DNA from 2 places in the Janibacter sp. Y6 genome. Region 2 is predicted to be linked to the other one. Evidence: predicted binding sites of a transcription regulator. Region 2 holds the regulator's gene; the other holds the start of a gene.
What was found. The regulator Rex, encoded in region 2, represses fermentation and respiration genes when NADH is low (regulators of the CRP and FNR family bind a similar motif). The targets are predictions, from matches to a motif close to CTTGTGAANNNNTTCACAAG.
Positions count from the first base shown of each region.

Region 1 (6,718 bases), on a different contig from region 2:
ACCGTCAAGGCAGAGAGCGAGCGCGACTGATGGCCGCCGACGTCACCTTCCCCGCCGAGAGCGTCAGCACCTCCGGAGTCGTCCGCGGTGGCCCCCGCCGCGACCTCGGCGCACCGGGCACCCGCAGCACCGGCCGGGCCAAGGCCGTGCGCATCGGGCTGCTCGTGCTCTTCGCCGTCCTCGTCCTCGTGCCGCTCTACGTCGTCGTCGTCACGAGCCTCAAGGGGCGCGGCGCGGTCAACCCGTCCTCCGCGTGGTCGTTGCCGACCGACCTCTCCCTCGAGGGGTGGCGCGGCGCGATCGAGCGCCTCGCCCCGGCGATGGGCCGCACCGCCGTCATGGCGGTCGTCGCGGCCGTGCTGTCCTCGGCGCTGGGCTCGATGAACGGCTTCGTCTTCGCGCGCTGGCGCTTCCCGGGCGCGCAGACCGTCTTCACCCTCTTCCTCTTCGGGATGTTCATCCCGTACCAGGCGGTGATGATCCCGCTCCAGGCGATGCTCCTCGACGTCCAGGCGGTCGCGCCGTGGTTCGACGGCATCGTCAAGCTCATCGCGGTGCACACGATCTTCGGGATCCCGATCTGCACGCTGATCTTCCGCAACTACTACGCGACGGCCGTGCCCAAGGAGATCCTCGAGGCGGCGAAGATCGACGGCGCGGGCATGTGGCGGATCTTCCGCTCGGTCGTGCTGCCCGTCTCGGCGCCGGCCTTCGTCGTCACGCTCATCTGGCAGTTCACGAGCGCGTGGAACGACTTCCTCATCGCGCTCTTCCTCACCAACCGCAACAACGGGCCGGTCACCTACGCGCTCAACGAGCTCGCCGGCGGCCAGAACCCCGACTACGCGCAGATCATGGCCGGTGTCCTGCTCGCCTCGCTGCCCACCCTGCTCGTCTACGTCCTGCTCGGCCGTTACTTCATCGGCGGTCTGATGTCGGGCTCGGTGAAGTAGACCCGACCACGCGCGAAGGGGGGCGTCCCACCCACCGGTGGGGCGCCCCCTTCGTCGTGGGTCGGCTCAGCAGGACAAACCCCCGCTTCGCACGAGTCTCTTACCCATGCTGAGCCGGGGTTTATCGGGTGACCCGAGAAACTTGGGGAGGTGAGGTCCGAGGCGCGGGGTCAGAAGCTCACGGGTGGGACGGGGAGGGTGGGGGTGGCCAGGGCTGCGTCGAGGGCTCGCAGGGCCGCGGGGTCGTGGACCTCGACGAGGCCCTGGCGGGCGAGGGCGGCGAGGCGGCGGCCGCCGAGGTAGGTCGCCCCGAGCACCCCGACGTCGAGCCCGAGGTCGGCGGGGTCGTCGGTGCGCGTCACCTCGGCGCGCCCGTCGCGGGCCGTCACCCGCCAGCGGCCGGCCTGGTCCTCGAAGAGCCCGTCCCGTACCTCGAGCACGACGTCGCAGTCGGCCGACCAGCCCCGGGCGGACAGCGCTGCGGGCAGGTCGAGCACGCGCAGCCAGAGCTCGTCGCCGGTCTTGTGCACGACGGTGCGCGGCCCGCCGCACCACCACAGCAGGGCGTCGTCGGCGGTGACCCGCAGGCTCGTGCGCGTCACGAGGTCGACGGAGGTGAGCCGACGAGCCAGGGCGAGCTGGGCCGCGCTGTCCGCCCAGGCCCACTCCTCGCAGTCGAGCGTGGCGGCGCTGCGCCCGTCCTCCCACTTGGGGCGGCGCCGCAGGATCGCGTAGCCGACGTCCTGACCGTCGCGCGCGGCGATGACGACGCGGCGCCGCTCGGTGCCCCGCAGCCGTGACGCGGGGTCGGCGTAGACGCGGGTGGCCAGCTCGAGGGTGCGGGTGACCGAGCCGACGCGCCCGGCGGCAAGGGTCTGGTGCGCGGCGTGCACCCGGGCGAGCACGTGCTCGTCGGAGAGGTCGTGCATCGAGGTCGTGATGCCCTCGGTGCTCACCCCCGGTGCGTCGAAGGTCGCGCCATGGCCGAGCGACATCTCACCGGCCGTCGAGGCGACGGCGTAGCCGAAGCGGCCGTAGATCGTCACGTCCGAGGCGTGCAGCGCGGCGAGCGTCAGGCCCTGCTCGCGGCACCAGCTGAGGTGGGCGTCCATGAGGGCGGTGAGCACGCCGGTGCGCCGGTGGTCGGGGTGCACCCCCACCCAGGTCAGCCCCGACACGGGCAGCTGCGTCGGCTCGCCGCCCGGCGCCCCGGGCACGGTGAGCTCCATCTCGAGGGCTCCCGCGATGCCGCGGTACGGCGACCCGTCGTCACCACCGGCGGCGGTGGCGGCCCACCGGTGGGGGACCGCCCGCGCGTGCGAGACGACCTCCTCCCACCCCATGTCGTCGAACCACACGAGGTCGTCGATCGCGGCGAAGCGCTCGACGTCGGGGTCGGCGGTGACGGTGTGCTGCGGGTGGGTGCTCACCCGTCCACCCTGCCCGCGCCGGGCGCGGGTGTCACGCGAGTTACGGGTCAGGCGGGAGGGGTGAGCGCCTGGCGCATCGGGAGGAACTTCGCGTCCGACTCCGCCACCTCGCTCGCGGCGTCGGACCCGGCGACGATCCCGCAGCCTGCGTAGAGGCGCAGCGAGGTCGGCGAGGTCTGCGCGCCGCAGCGCAGCGCGATGCCCCACTCGCCGTCGCCGGTCGCGTCCATCCAGCCCACCGGTCCGGCGTAGCGGCCGCGGTCCATCTGCTCGAGCTCGCCGATGAGCCCGTCGGCGACGGGGGTCGGCGTGCCGCAGACGGCGGCGGAGGGGTGCAGCGAGGCCGCGAGCGCGAGCGAGGTCGACGTGTCGTCGACGACCCCGGCGACATCGGTCGCGAGGTGCATGACGTTCGTCAGGTGCAGGACGAAGGGGGACTCCGGCACGTTGATCGAGGAGGTGTGCGCGGCGAGGGCGTCGGCGACCGAGCGCACGGCGTACTCGTGCTCCTCGAGGTCCTTGCTGCTGCGCGCGAGCGAGCCCGCGAGCGCGAGGTCGTGGCTGTCGTCGCCGGTGCGCCGGATCGTGCCGGCGAGCACCCGCGAGGTGACGAGCCCGCGCTCGAGGCGCACGAGCATCTCCGGGGTCGCGCCGACGAGACCGGCGACGGAGAAGACCCACGTCGTGTCGTAGTCCTGCGCGAGGCGCTGCAGCACCCATCGGGGGTCGATGCGCGAGTCGGCCTCGACGTCGAGGCTGCGGGCGAGGACGACCTTGTCGAGCTCGCCGGCGCTGATCCGCGCGACGGCCTGCTCGACGATCCCGGCCCACGAGCCGGCCGAGAGGTCGCCGTCGCTGAAGCGGATCGACTCCGGCGCGCGCGGCGCCGGGGAGGGGCGAAGGGAGGTCTCGACCGCGTCGTCCGCGGGGGAGGGCTCCTCGCCCGCGAGCCAGGTCGTCGTCACCCAGGCGTCGCGGCCCCGGCGACCGACGACGACGGCGGGGACGACGAGGCGGGAGGGGGTCTGCGAGCGGGCGGAGTAGGCCATCGAGCCGAAGCAGATCGGTCCGGTGCCGGGCACCTCGACCTCGTCCTCGACGTCGGCGACCGCGGTGATCTCGCGCCACCAGTCCTGCGCCCGCCCGAAGCGGTCCTCACCGGTGACCGACAGCCCGGCCACCTCGCCCCAGCCGACGAGCCCCTCGCCGCGTCGCACCCACGAGAGCACCTGCGAGGTGTCGTCGGGCAGGAGGGCCAGGAGGTCACCGACCCGGGTCGCGGGCACCCGCACGGTCCGGCAGACCAGGCGCGGGGACGACGAGGGGGAGGTGCGGGCGTCGAGGCGCGCCAGGGCGGGGTCGAGGGTGGTCATCGCCCGATCAGCGTACGCCTGCCCCCGGGCGTGGCCGTCCTCACGGCCGTCCTCCTGCCCGTCCGTGCGGCAGGGTCCCGGGTGCGAGGATGGGCCCATGATCCGCGCCTCCCTCGAGAAGGACCCCAAGGACGTCGCGACGATGTTCGACGACGTCGCGAAGCGCTACGACCTCACCAACGACGTCCTCTCCCTCGGCCAGGACCGCGCGTGGCGCACGGCCGTCGTGGAGGCCGTCGACGCGCAGACCGGCGAGCGGGTCCTCGACATCGCGGCGGGCACCGCCACCTCGAGCGAGCCCTTCGCGGCCCGCGGGGTCGACGTCGTCCCCGCCGACTTCTCCCTGGGGATGCTGCGCGAGGGTCGCCGGCGCAACCCCGCGCTCGCCCTCACCGCGGCCGACGCGATGCGCCTCCCCTTCGCCGACGACACCTTCGACGCCGTGACGATGTCCTTCGGGCTGCGCAACGTCGCCGACCGGCACGTCGCGCTCGCGGAGTTCCGCCGGGTCACCCGTCCGGGGGGCCGGCTCGTCGTCTGCGAGTTCAGCGACCCCGTCGTCCCGGGCTTCCGCACGATCTACAAGCGCTACCTCATGGGCGCGCTGCCCGCCGTGGCCCGCCGGATCTCCTCGAACCCCGACTCCTACGTCTACCTCGCCGAGTCGATCCAGGCCTGGCCCGGCCAGCGCGAGCTGGCGAGCGACCTCGCCACCGCCGGCTGGCGCGACGTCGAGTGGACCAACCTCTCGGCCGGGATCGTCGCCCTCCACCGCGGGATCAACCCGGCCTGACCCGACCCGGGCCCGACGGGCCAGGTTAGGACAACCTCACTGCACCCCTTCGCGACCGGCACGTACCCTGTCGTAGTTCGTGAATCCCTTCACAAGCACCCGAGGACGAGCGTGACCACCCCTGCTGACGCCCCCACCCCGCGGCTCGACGGCGACGTCGTGCACGCGGACGTCGTCGTCGTCGGTGCCGGTCCGGGGGGCAGCGCGACCGCCGCCTGGCTGGCCAAGGCCGGCCGCCGCGTCGTCCTGCTCGAGAAGACCTCCTTCCCCCGCGACAAGATCTGCGGCGACGGGCTCACCCCGCGCGCGGTCCGCCAGCTCATCCACCTCGAGGTCCCCACCGCCGAGACCGACGGTTGGGCCCACAACAAGGGCCTGCGCATCATCGGCGGCGGCATGCGCCTCCAGCTCGACTGGCCCGAGGTCGACTCCTTCCCCTCCTTCGGCATGGCCCGCGGCCGCGAGGACCTCGACGAGTACCTCGCCCGGCACGCCGAGCGCTGCGGCGCCGAGCTGGTCGAGCGGCGCAACGTCACCGAGCCCGTCCTCGACGACGACGGCCGCGTCGTCGGCGTCGTCGCCAAGGTCATGTCCGAGACCGGGCGCGCGACGGGGGAGCGGGTCACCTACCGGGCGCCCGTCGTCGTCGCCGCCGACGGCGTGAGCTCGCGCCTGGCCGTGGCCCTCGGCCGCGAGAAGCGCGAGGACCGCCCGATGGGCGTCGCGGTGCGCGCCTACTACGAGACGCCGCGCCACACGGACGACTACATGGAGTCCCACCTCGAGCTGTGGACGAAGGGGGAGGACGGCCGCGACATCCTCATGCCCGGCTACGGCTGGCTCTTCGGTCTCGGCGACGGGCGCAGCAACATCGGCCTGGGCATCCTCAACACCTCCGAGGCCTTCGGGCGCACGGACTACAAGGACGTCATGCGCCGCTGGGTGGCCTCGATGCCCGACGAGTGGGGCATCTCCGAGGCGACAATCACCGGCCCGATCAAGTCCGCGGCCCTGCCGATGGCCTTCAACCGCCAGCCGCTGTACGACCGGGGCCTGCTCCTCGTCGGCGACTCCGGCGGCATGGTCAACCCCTTCAACGGCGAGGGCATCGACTACGCCCTCGAGGCCGCCTTCGTCGCCGCAGAGGTCATCGACGAGGCGCTGCGCGCGAGCAGCCTGGCGGCCCGCGAGGCCGTGCTGCAGCGCTACGTCCTGCGGATGAAGCAGATGCACGGCGGCTACTTCCGGATCGGTGCCGAGTTCGCCAAGCTCATCGGCAAGCCGGAGATCATGCGCCTGGCGACGAAGTACGGTCTCCCCCGGACGACGCTCATGCGCTTCATGCTCAAGCTCATGGCCAACCTGCCGCAGGAGAGCGGCGGCGGCCTCGACGACCGCGTCATCCAGGCGATGACGCGCCTGGCGCCGAGCGCCTGAGGAGGCTTCGATGACGACCCCTAGGATGAATGACATGCGTCACAGCGTGCTGACGGAAAGCGAGGTCATGACGCGATGAACCCCTACATCCCGCTCGGCATCCTGCTGGCCCTGGGTCTGGGCTTCGCCCTCCTGTCGGTGGGCACCAGCCTGGTCGTCGGCCCGGCCCGGTACAACTCCGCCAAGGCCCAGGCCTACGAGTGCGGCATCCAGCCCACCCCCCAGGCCGCCGAGGGCGGCCGCTTCCCGGTGAAGTACTACCTCACCGCGATGCTCTTCATCATCTTCGACGTCGAGACGCTTTTCCTGCTGCCTTTCGCCGTCGCCTTCGACAACCTCGGCCTCTTCGCACTCGTCGAGATGGTGCTCTTCATGATCACCATCTTCGTCGCCTACGCCTACGTGTGGCGTCGCGGCGGCCTCGAGTGGGACTGACGCGAAAGGGAGCACACTGATGGGACTTGAGGAGAAGCTGCCGGCAGGGATCGCCCTGACGACGCTCGAGAACGTCGCCGGCTACATGCGCAAGGCCTCGATCTGGCCGGCGACCTTCGGCCTGGCCTGCTGCGCCATCGAGATGATGGCCGTCGGCACCCCGCACTACGACCTCGCCCGCTTCGGCATGGAGCGCTTCGCCGCGACCCCGCGCCAGGCCGACCTCATGATCGTCGCCGGCCGGGTGAGCCAGAAGATGGCCCCCGTCGTGCGCCAGGTCTACGACCAGATGGCCAA
Region 1 is NZ_JAKLYZ010000004.1:87,499-94,216, forward strand. Features, by position in the region: gene L6241_RS10700 (carbohydrate ABC transporter permease) at 1-30, shown strand, start outside; gene L6241_RS10705 (carbohydrate ABC transporter permease) at 30-953, shown strand; gene eis (enhanced intracellular survival protein Eis) at 1,124-2,383, opposite strand; gene L6241_RS10715 (isochorismate synthase MenF) at 2,431-3,756, opposite strand; gene L6241_RS10720 (demethylmenaquinone methyltransferase) at 3,854-4,549, shown strand; gene L6241_RS10725 (geranylgeranyl reductase family protein) at 4,661-5,986, shown strand; gene L6241_RS10730 (NADH-quinone oxidoreductase subunit A) at 6,062-6,421, shown strand; gene L6241_RS10735 (NADH-quinone oxidoreductase subunit B family protein) at 6,441-6,718, shown strand, end outside.
Region 1: L6241_RS10725 (geranylgeranyl reductase family protein) is a predicted target of Rex. The motif match lies at 4,626-4,645, and genes of this name have one in related genera.

Region 2 (6,718 bases):
GGCGCGACGCTGGCGACGAACCCGGACGCGGAGCGCCTCATGACCTCCGGCGAGCTCGTCGGGGTGTGGCCCGAGGGCTTCAAGGGTGTCGGCAAGCCCTTCCGCGAGCGCTACAAGCTGCAGCGCTTCGGCCGGGGCGGCTTCGTCGCAGCGGCGATCCGCAGCGAGGTGCCGATCATCCCGTGCTCGGTCGTCGGGGCCGAGGAGATCTACCCGATGGTCGGCAACGCCAAGACCCTCGCCCGGCTGCTCGGCGCGCCGTACGCACCGATCACGCCGACCTTCCCGCTCCTCGGCCCGCTCGGCCTCGTGCCGCTGCCGAGCAAGTGGATCATCGAGTTCAGCCCGCCCGTCGACACCGCGAGCCTGGGCCCGACGGCCGCCGACGACCCCGCGCTCGTCTTCGACCTCACCGACCAGGTGCGCGAGACGATCCAGCAGACGCTGTACTCCGTGCTCATGACCCGTCGCTCGGTCTTCTTCTGATGGCCTGGGCTCCTGCCGGTCGCCTGGCCGTCGTCACCCGTGAGGGGTGCCACCTGTGCGTCGTCGCGCTCGAGACCGTGCGCCGGGTCGCCGCCGAGCACGACCTCGACGTCGAGGTCGTCGACGTCGACCGCGACCCCGAGCTGCTCGCACGGTACTCGGAGGAGGTCCCGGTGACCTTCGTCGACGGGGCGCAGCACGACTACTGGCGGGTCGACGAGACCCGCCTCCGGGCGGCCCTCGAGCGGTCCTGACGGGCCGAAGGGGGAGCCCGCCCACCCCTTCGGGCGTGGCCACGACCACGGGTCGTCGTGACTTTGTGCAAATGTTCACAAGCCGTTAGCCTGAGTTGGTCGCCGCTCGCGCCACCTGTGCTCGCGGCGCAGAGAGGAGCAGCGAGTCGATCGTGACCGCCACCAGCGCAGCCAAGCGCGGGATCCCCGACGCGACCGTGGCGCGCCTGCCCGGGTACCTCAGGGCACTCGACGGGCTCGTGGCGCAGGGCGTCGGCTCGGTCTCCTCGGAGGAGCTCGCGACGAGCTCGGGGGTGAGCAGCGCGAAGCTGCGCAAGGACCTCAGCCACCTCGGCTCCTACGGCGTGCGCGGCGTCGGCTACGACGTCGGCCACCTGCGCTACCAGATCTCGCGGGCCCTCGGCCTCACCCAGGACTGGCCGGTCGCCATCATCGGCATGGGCAACCTCGGCCGCGCGCTCGCCTCGTACGGCGGCTTCGCGCCCCAGGGCTTCACCGTCGTCGCCGTCCTCGACCGCGACCCCGCGCTCGTCGGCCAGCGGGTGGGCGACCTCGTCGTGCAGCCGATGGAGGTGCTGCCGAGCCTCACCGAGGGCGGCCAGGCCGCGATCGGCGTCATCGCCGCCCCCGCCGCCTCCTCGCAGGACGTCGCCGACCAGCTCGTCGCCGCCGGCTTCTCCTCGATCCTCAACTTCGCCCCCGGCGTGATCTCGGTGCCCGACCACGTGCAGGTCCGCAAGGTCGACCTCGCGACCGAGCTGCAGATCCTCGCCTACCACGAGCAGCGCCGCACCGGCCCCGGTGCGGACCTGGAGGTCGCCCGATGAGCACCGTCGTCTTCGGTCTCAACCACCACCGCACGCCCATCCAGCTGCTCGAGCGGGTCTCGCTCGGCCAGGACGTCGCGGCCCGGCTCACGGAGTCGGCCCTCGAGAGCCCGGACATCAGCGAGGTCGTCGTCGTCTCGACGTGCAACCGCACCGAGGTGTACGCGGAGGTCAGCGCCTTCCACGGCGCCGTCGCCGATCTCACCACCGCCCTCACCGGTGTCACCGGGGTCACCCAGGACGACCTCGTCGAGCACCTCGAGCTCCAGTACGGCGAGGCCGCCGTCGCCCACGTCTTCAACGTCGCCGCCGGGCTGGACTCCATGGCCGTCGGCGAGGCCCAGATCGTCGCGCAGCTGCGCGACGCGCTCGCCGTCGGGCAGGACAGCGGCGCGGCCGGCCCGGCTCTGAACCACCTGCTCCAGCAGGCCCTGCGCACCGGCAAGCGCGTGCGCACCGAGACCGGCCTGGACCGCGTCTCGCGCTCCCTCGTCGAGGTCGGTCTCGAGCTCGCCCGCGACCTGCTCGGCGCGGTCGAGGGGCTCGACGTGCTCGTCGTCGGGGCGGGCTCGATGAGCTCGCTCGCCGCGTCGACCGCCTCGCGCCTCGGCGCCGGCTCGATCACCGTCGTCAACCGCACGCACGAGCGGGCCGTCGCGCTCGCCACCCGGCTCGACGCGCAGGCGCGCCCGATCGCCGAGATCGAGGCCGCCCTCGCCCAGGCCGATGTCGTCATCTCGTGCACCGGCTCGACCGGTCTCGTCGTCGACCTCGCCGCCGCCGCCGACGCCCAGGTCGCCCGCTCCGGTCGCGCCCAGGTCTACCTCGACCTCGCGATGCCCCACGACGTGGCCGTCGAGGTCGGCGGGCTGCGCGGCGTCACCCGTCTCGGGCTCGCCGAGCTCGGCCAGGCCCTCGGCCGCGGCACCGAGCTGCCCGAGGTGAGCGCCGCGCGCGGTGTCGTCGCCGACGCCGTGCACCGCCACCTCAGCGACCGCGCCGCGCAGGTCGCCGCCCCGACGGTCACCGCGATCCGCGCCGCGGCCGCCGAGGTCGTCACCCGTGAGCTCGAGCGGGTCGACCAGCGCACGCCCGACCTCACCGACGCCGAGCGCGCCGAGGTCCACCTCGCCATCCACCGGGTCGTCGAGAAGCTCCTCCACCGCCCGACGGTGCGCGTCAAGGAGATGGCCATCGACGGGCGCATCGTCGAGTACGAGGACGCGATCCGGGCCCTCTTCGACCTGCACGGGAGCGAGCTGTCGTGACCTTGCGGATCGGGACCCGTCGCAGTGCCCTCGCGACGACGCAGACCGGCCACGTCGCCGACGCCCTGCGAGCGGCCGGGCACGACGTCGAGATCGTCGAGATCACGACGGAGGGTGACGTCACGAGCGCTCCGCTGAGCCTGCTCGGCGGCACCGGGGTCTTCGCCTCTGCGCTGCGCCACGCCCTGCGCGACGGCCGGGTCGACGTCGCCGTGCACTCCCTCAAGGACCTGCCGACCGCACCCGAGCAGGGCCTGACCATCGCCGCGATCCCGCCCCGGGTCGACCCCCGCGACAGCCTCGTCGCCCGCGACGGGCTCACCCTCGGCGAGCTGCCGGAGGGCTCGGTCGTCGGCACCGGCTCGCCCCGTCGCCGGGCCCAGCTCGCGGCCCTCGGCCTCGGTCTCGACTTCCGCGACATCCGGGGCAACGTCGGGCGGCGCCTCGACATGGTCGGGCGCGAGGTCGACGCGGTCGTCCTCGCCGCCGCCGGGCTCACCCGTCTGGGCATGACCGACGTCGTCACCGAGCACCTCGACCCCATCCAGATGCTCCCTGCCCCGGGGCAGGGCGCCCTCGCCGTCGAGTGCCGCGAGGACGACGAGACGACGATCGCGGCCCTCGCGCCGCTCGACGACCCGGACACCCGCGCGGCGGTCACCGCCGAGCGCGCCCTCCTCGCCCGTCTCGAGGCCGGCTGCGCCGCGCCGGTCGGGGCCCTGGCCGAGGTCGTCGACGACGTCGACGGCGCGGTGATCTCGATGCGCGCGGTCGTCGCCTCGCTCGACGGCGAGCACGACCTGCGGCGCTCGCTGACCGGACCGGCCGACGAGGCCGAGCGCATCGGGCGCGAGCTCGCCGAGATCTTCCTGGCGGACGGCGCCGGCGACATCGCCGACGTCGGGCCGACCACCCCTTCGTCCACCGACCACCCCACCAGCTCCACGGAGAGTGCACAGTGAGCCCCCGCGCAACCCAGCCGCCCGACCCCGCCAGCGCCGCGTCGCGACGCCCCGCGAGCGTCACCTTCGTCGGGGCCGGGCCCGGCGACCCCTCGCTGCTCACCCTCGCCGCGGTGCGTCACCTCGGTCGGGCCGACGCGGTGATCATCGACACCTCCGCCCACGACGACCTCGTCGCCGCGCACCTGCCCGAGGGCGTCGAGGTCGTCGACGCCGGTCACGGCGAGCACGGCCAGCAGCTGACCCACGCCTCCCGCGCCAAGCTCGTCGTGCGGACCGCGAAGGCCCACAAGGGCGGCCACGTCGTGCGGCTCATGGACGGCGACCCCGCGACCTTCAACGGCCTCGCCGAGGAGGCCAAGGCCCTGGCCAAGGCCGGCATCGACTACGAGGTCGTGCCGGGCGTCTCCGCGGTCAGCGCCGTGCCCACCTACGCCGGCGTCCCTCTCACCACCGGTGCGGCGACGAGCATCCACGTCGTCTCGGTGACGAGCGGCCGGGTCCCCGACCTGTCCGGCTCCGTCGCGCCCGACGTCACCGTCGTGCTGCTCGGCACCCCCGACAACCTCGGCGCCGCCCTCGTCGCGCTGCGCGAGAGCGGTCGCCCCGAGACGACGTCGGTCGCCGTCACCGAGCGCGGCACGACGACCCGTCAGGCCACCGTCACCGGCACCCTCGCCGACGCGCCCGGTCTGCTCGCCGGTCTCGAGGTGCCGGCGCTGGCCATCGTCGGCCCGCCCGTCGACCTGCGCGAGCAGCTGTCGTGGTTCGAGACCAAGCCGCTCTTCGGCTGGCAGGTGCTCGTGCCGCGCACGAAGGAGCAGTCCGGCTCGATGCAGGAGCGCCTGTGCGACTACGGCGCGACGAGCGAGGTCGTGCCGACGATCTCCGTCGAGCCGCCGCGCACCCCGCAGGCCATGGAGCGCGCCGTGCGCGGCATGGTCACCGGCCGCTACGAGTGGGTCGGCTTCACCTCGGTCAACGCCGTGCGCGCCGTGCGCGAGAAGTTCGAGGAGATCGGGCTCGACGCCCGCGCCTTCTCCGGTCTGAAGATCGCAGCCGTCGGCGGCACGACCGCCCAGGCCTTGCTCGACTGGGGTCTCGTCGCCGACCTCGTCCCCGAGGGCGAGATGTCCGCGGCCGGTCTGCTCGCCGAGTGGCCGCCGTACGACGAGGTGCTCGACCCGATCAACCGGGTCTTCCTGCCCCGCGCCGACATCGCGACCGACACGCTCGTCGCCGGGCTGCAGGACATGGGCTGGGAGGTCGACGACGTCACGGCCTACCGCACCGTGCGCGCCGCCCCGCCGCCCGCGCCGATCCGCGACGCGATCAAGGCCGGAGCCTTCGACGCCGTCGCCTTCACGTCGTCGTCGACGGTGCGCAACCTCATCGGCATCGCCGGCAAGCCGCACCCGAGCACGGTCGTCGCGTGCATCGGCCCCGCGACCGCGAAGACCGCCGAGGAGCTCGGGCTGCGCGTCGACGTCGTCGCGAGCGAGGCCAGCGCCATCACCCTCGTCGACGACCTCGCCGAGCACGCCCGCGGCCTCCTCGCGGCGGCTGTCGCCGACGGCGAGCCCGTGCGCCGTCCGAGCGAGCGCGTGCAGTCCACGTCGCGGCGCCGGGCCAAGGCGAAGGGATGAGCGCCCCCTCCGGGGAGGTCGACCCGATCCTCGTGCGGCCGCGCCGGCTGCGCGTGTCGGTGCCGATGCGCCGCCTCGTCGCCGAGCACCGGCTGCACCCGGCCGACCTCGTCCTGCCCGCCTTCGTGCGCGAGGGCATCGACGCCCCGGTCGAGATCTCGAGCATGCCCGGGGTGCAGCAGCACACGGTCGACAGCCTCGTCGAGCTCGCCCGCGAGTGCGTCGCCGCCGGCATCGGCGGGATCATGCTCTTCGGCGTGCCCGAGCACAAGGACGCCCGGGGTTCGGGCGCCGACGACCCCGAGGGCATCCTCAACGTCGCGACCCGCGCGGTCGTCGACGCGGTCGGCGACTCCCTCGTCGTCATGACCGACCTCTGCCTCGACGAGTTCACCGACCACGGCCACTGCGGGGTGCTCGCCCAGGGCCCGGACGGCTCCGTCGTCGTCGACAACGACGCGACCCTCGAGCGCTACGCCGACATGGCCCTCGCCCAGGCCCGCGCCGGCAGCCACGTCCTCGGCATGTCCGGGATGATGGACGGCCAGGTCGGCTTCGTGCGCGGGGTCCTGGACCGCGAGGGCCTGACCTCCGTGTCGATCCTCGCGTACTCGGCGAAGTACACCTCCGCGCTCTACGGGCCCTTCCGCGAGGCCGTGCAGTCCTCGCTCACCGGTGACCGGGCGACCTACCAGCAGGACCCGGCGAACGCGACGGAGTCGGTGCGCGAGCTCGAGCTCGACATCGCCGAGGGCGCCGACATCGTCATGGTCAAGCCGGCCGGCCCGCACCTCGACGTCATCGCCGCCGCCGCGGCGATGTCGCCCGTGCCCGTCGCGGCCTACCAGATCTCCGGCGAGTACAGCCAGCTCGTCGCCGCGGCCGAGCGCGGCTGGATCGAGCGCGAGCGCAGCATCATGGAGTCCGTCATGCACATCCGACGGGCGGGCGCGGGCATCGTGCTCACGTACTTCGCCCTCGAGGTGGCGGACGTGTTGCGTCGCGACTTGGCATGATGCGCAGATGAGCCCGGCCCGAGACCCCTGGCTGCGCCACGACGAGCAGCTGGCGTGGCGGGCCTACCTGCGCGGGTCGCGGCTGCTCGAGGAGGCGCTCGACGACGACCTCGGCGGCACCTGTCAGCTCACCGAGTACGAGCTCATCTCCATGCTCTCCGAGGCGCCCGGGCGCCGGATGCGGATGTCCGAGCTCGCCGACACGATCATCCAGTCGCGCAGCCGCGTCACCCACACCGCCAGCCGTCTCGAGCGCCGA
Region 2 is NZ_JAKLYZ010000005.1:107,371-114,088, reverse strand. Features, by position in the region: gene L6241_RS12690 (1-acyl-sn-glycerol-3-phosphate acyltransferase) at 1-486, shown strand, start outside; gene L6241_RS12685 (glutaredoxin family protein) at 486-740, shown strand; gene L6241_RS12680 (redox-sensing transcriptional repressor Rex) at 893-1,567, shown strand; gene L6241_RS12675 (glutamyl-tRNA reductase) at 1,564-2,835, shown strand; gene hemC (hydroxymethylbilane synthase) at 2,832-3,797, shown strand; gene L6241_RS12665 (uroporphyrinogen-III synthase) at 3,794-5,443, shown strand; gene hemB (porphobilinogen synthase) at 5,440-6,459, shown strand; gene L6241_RS12655 (MarR family winged helix-turn-helix transcriptional regulator) at 6,467-6,718, shown strand, end outside.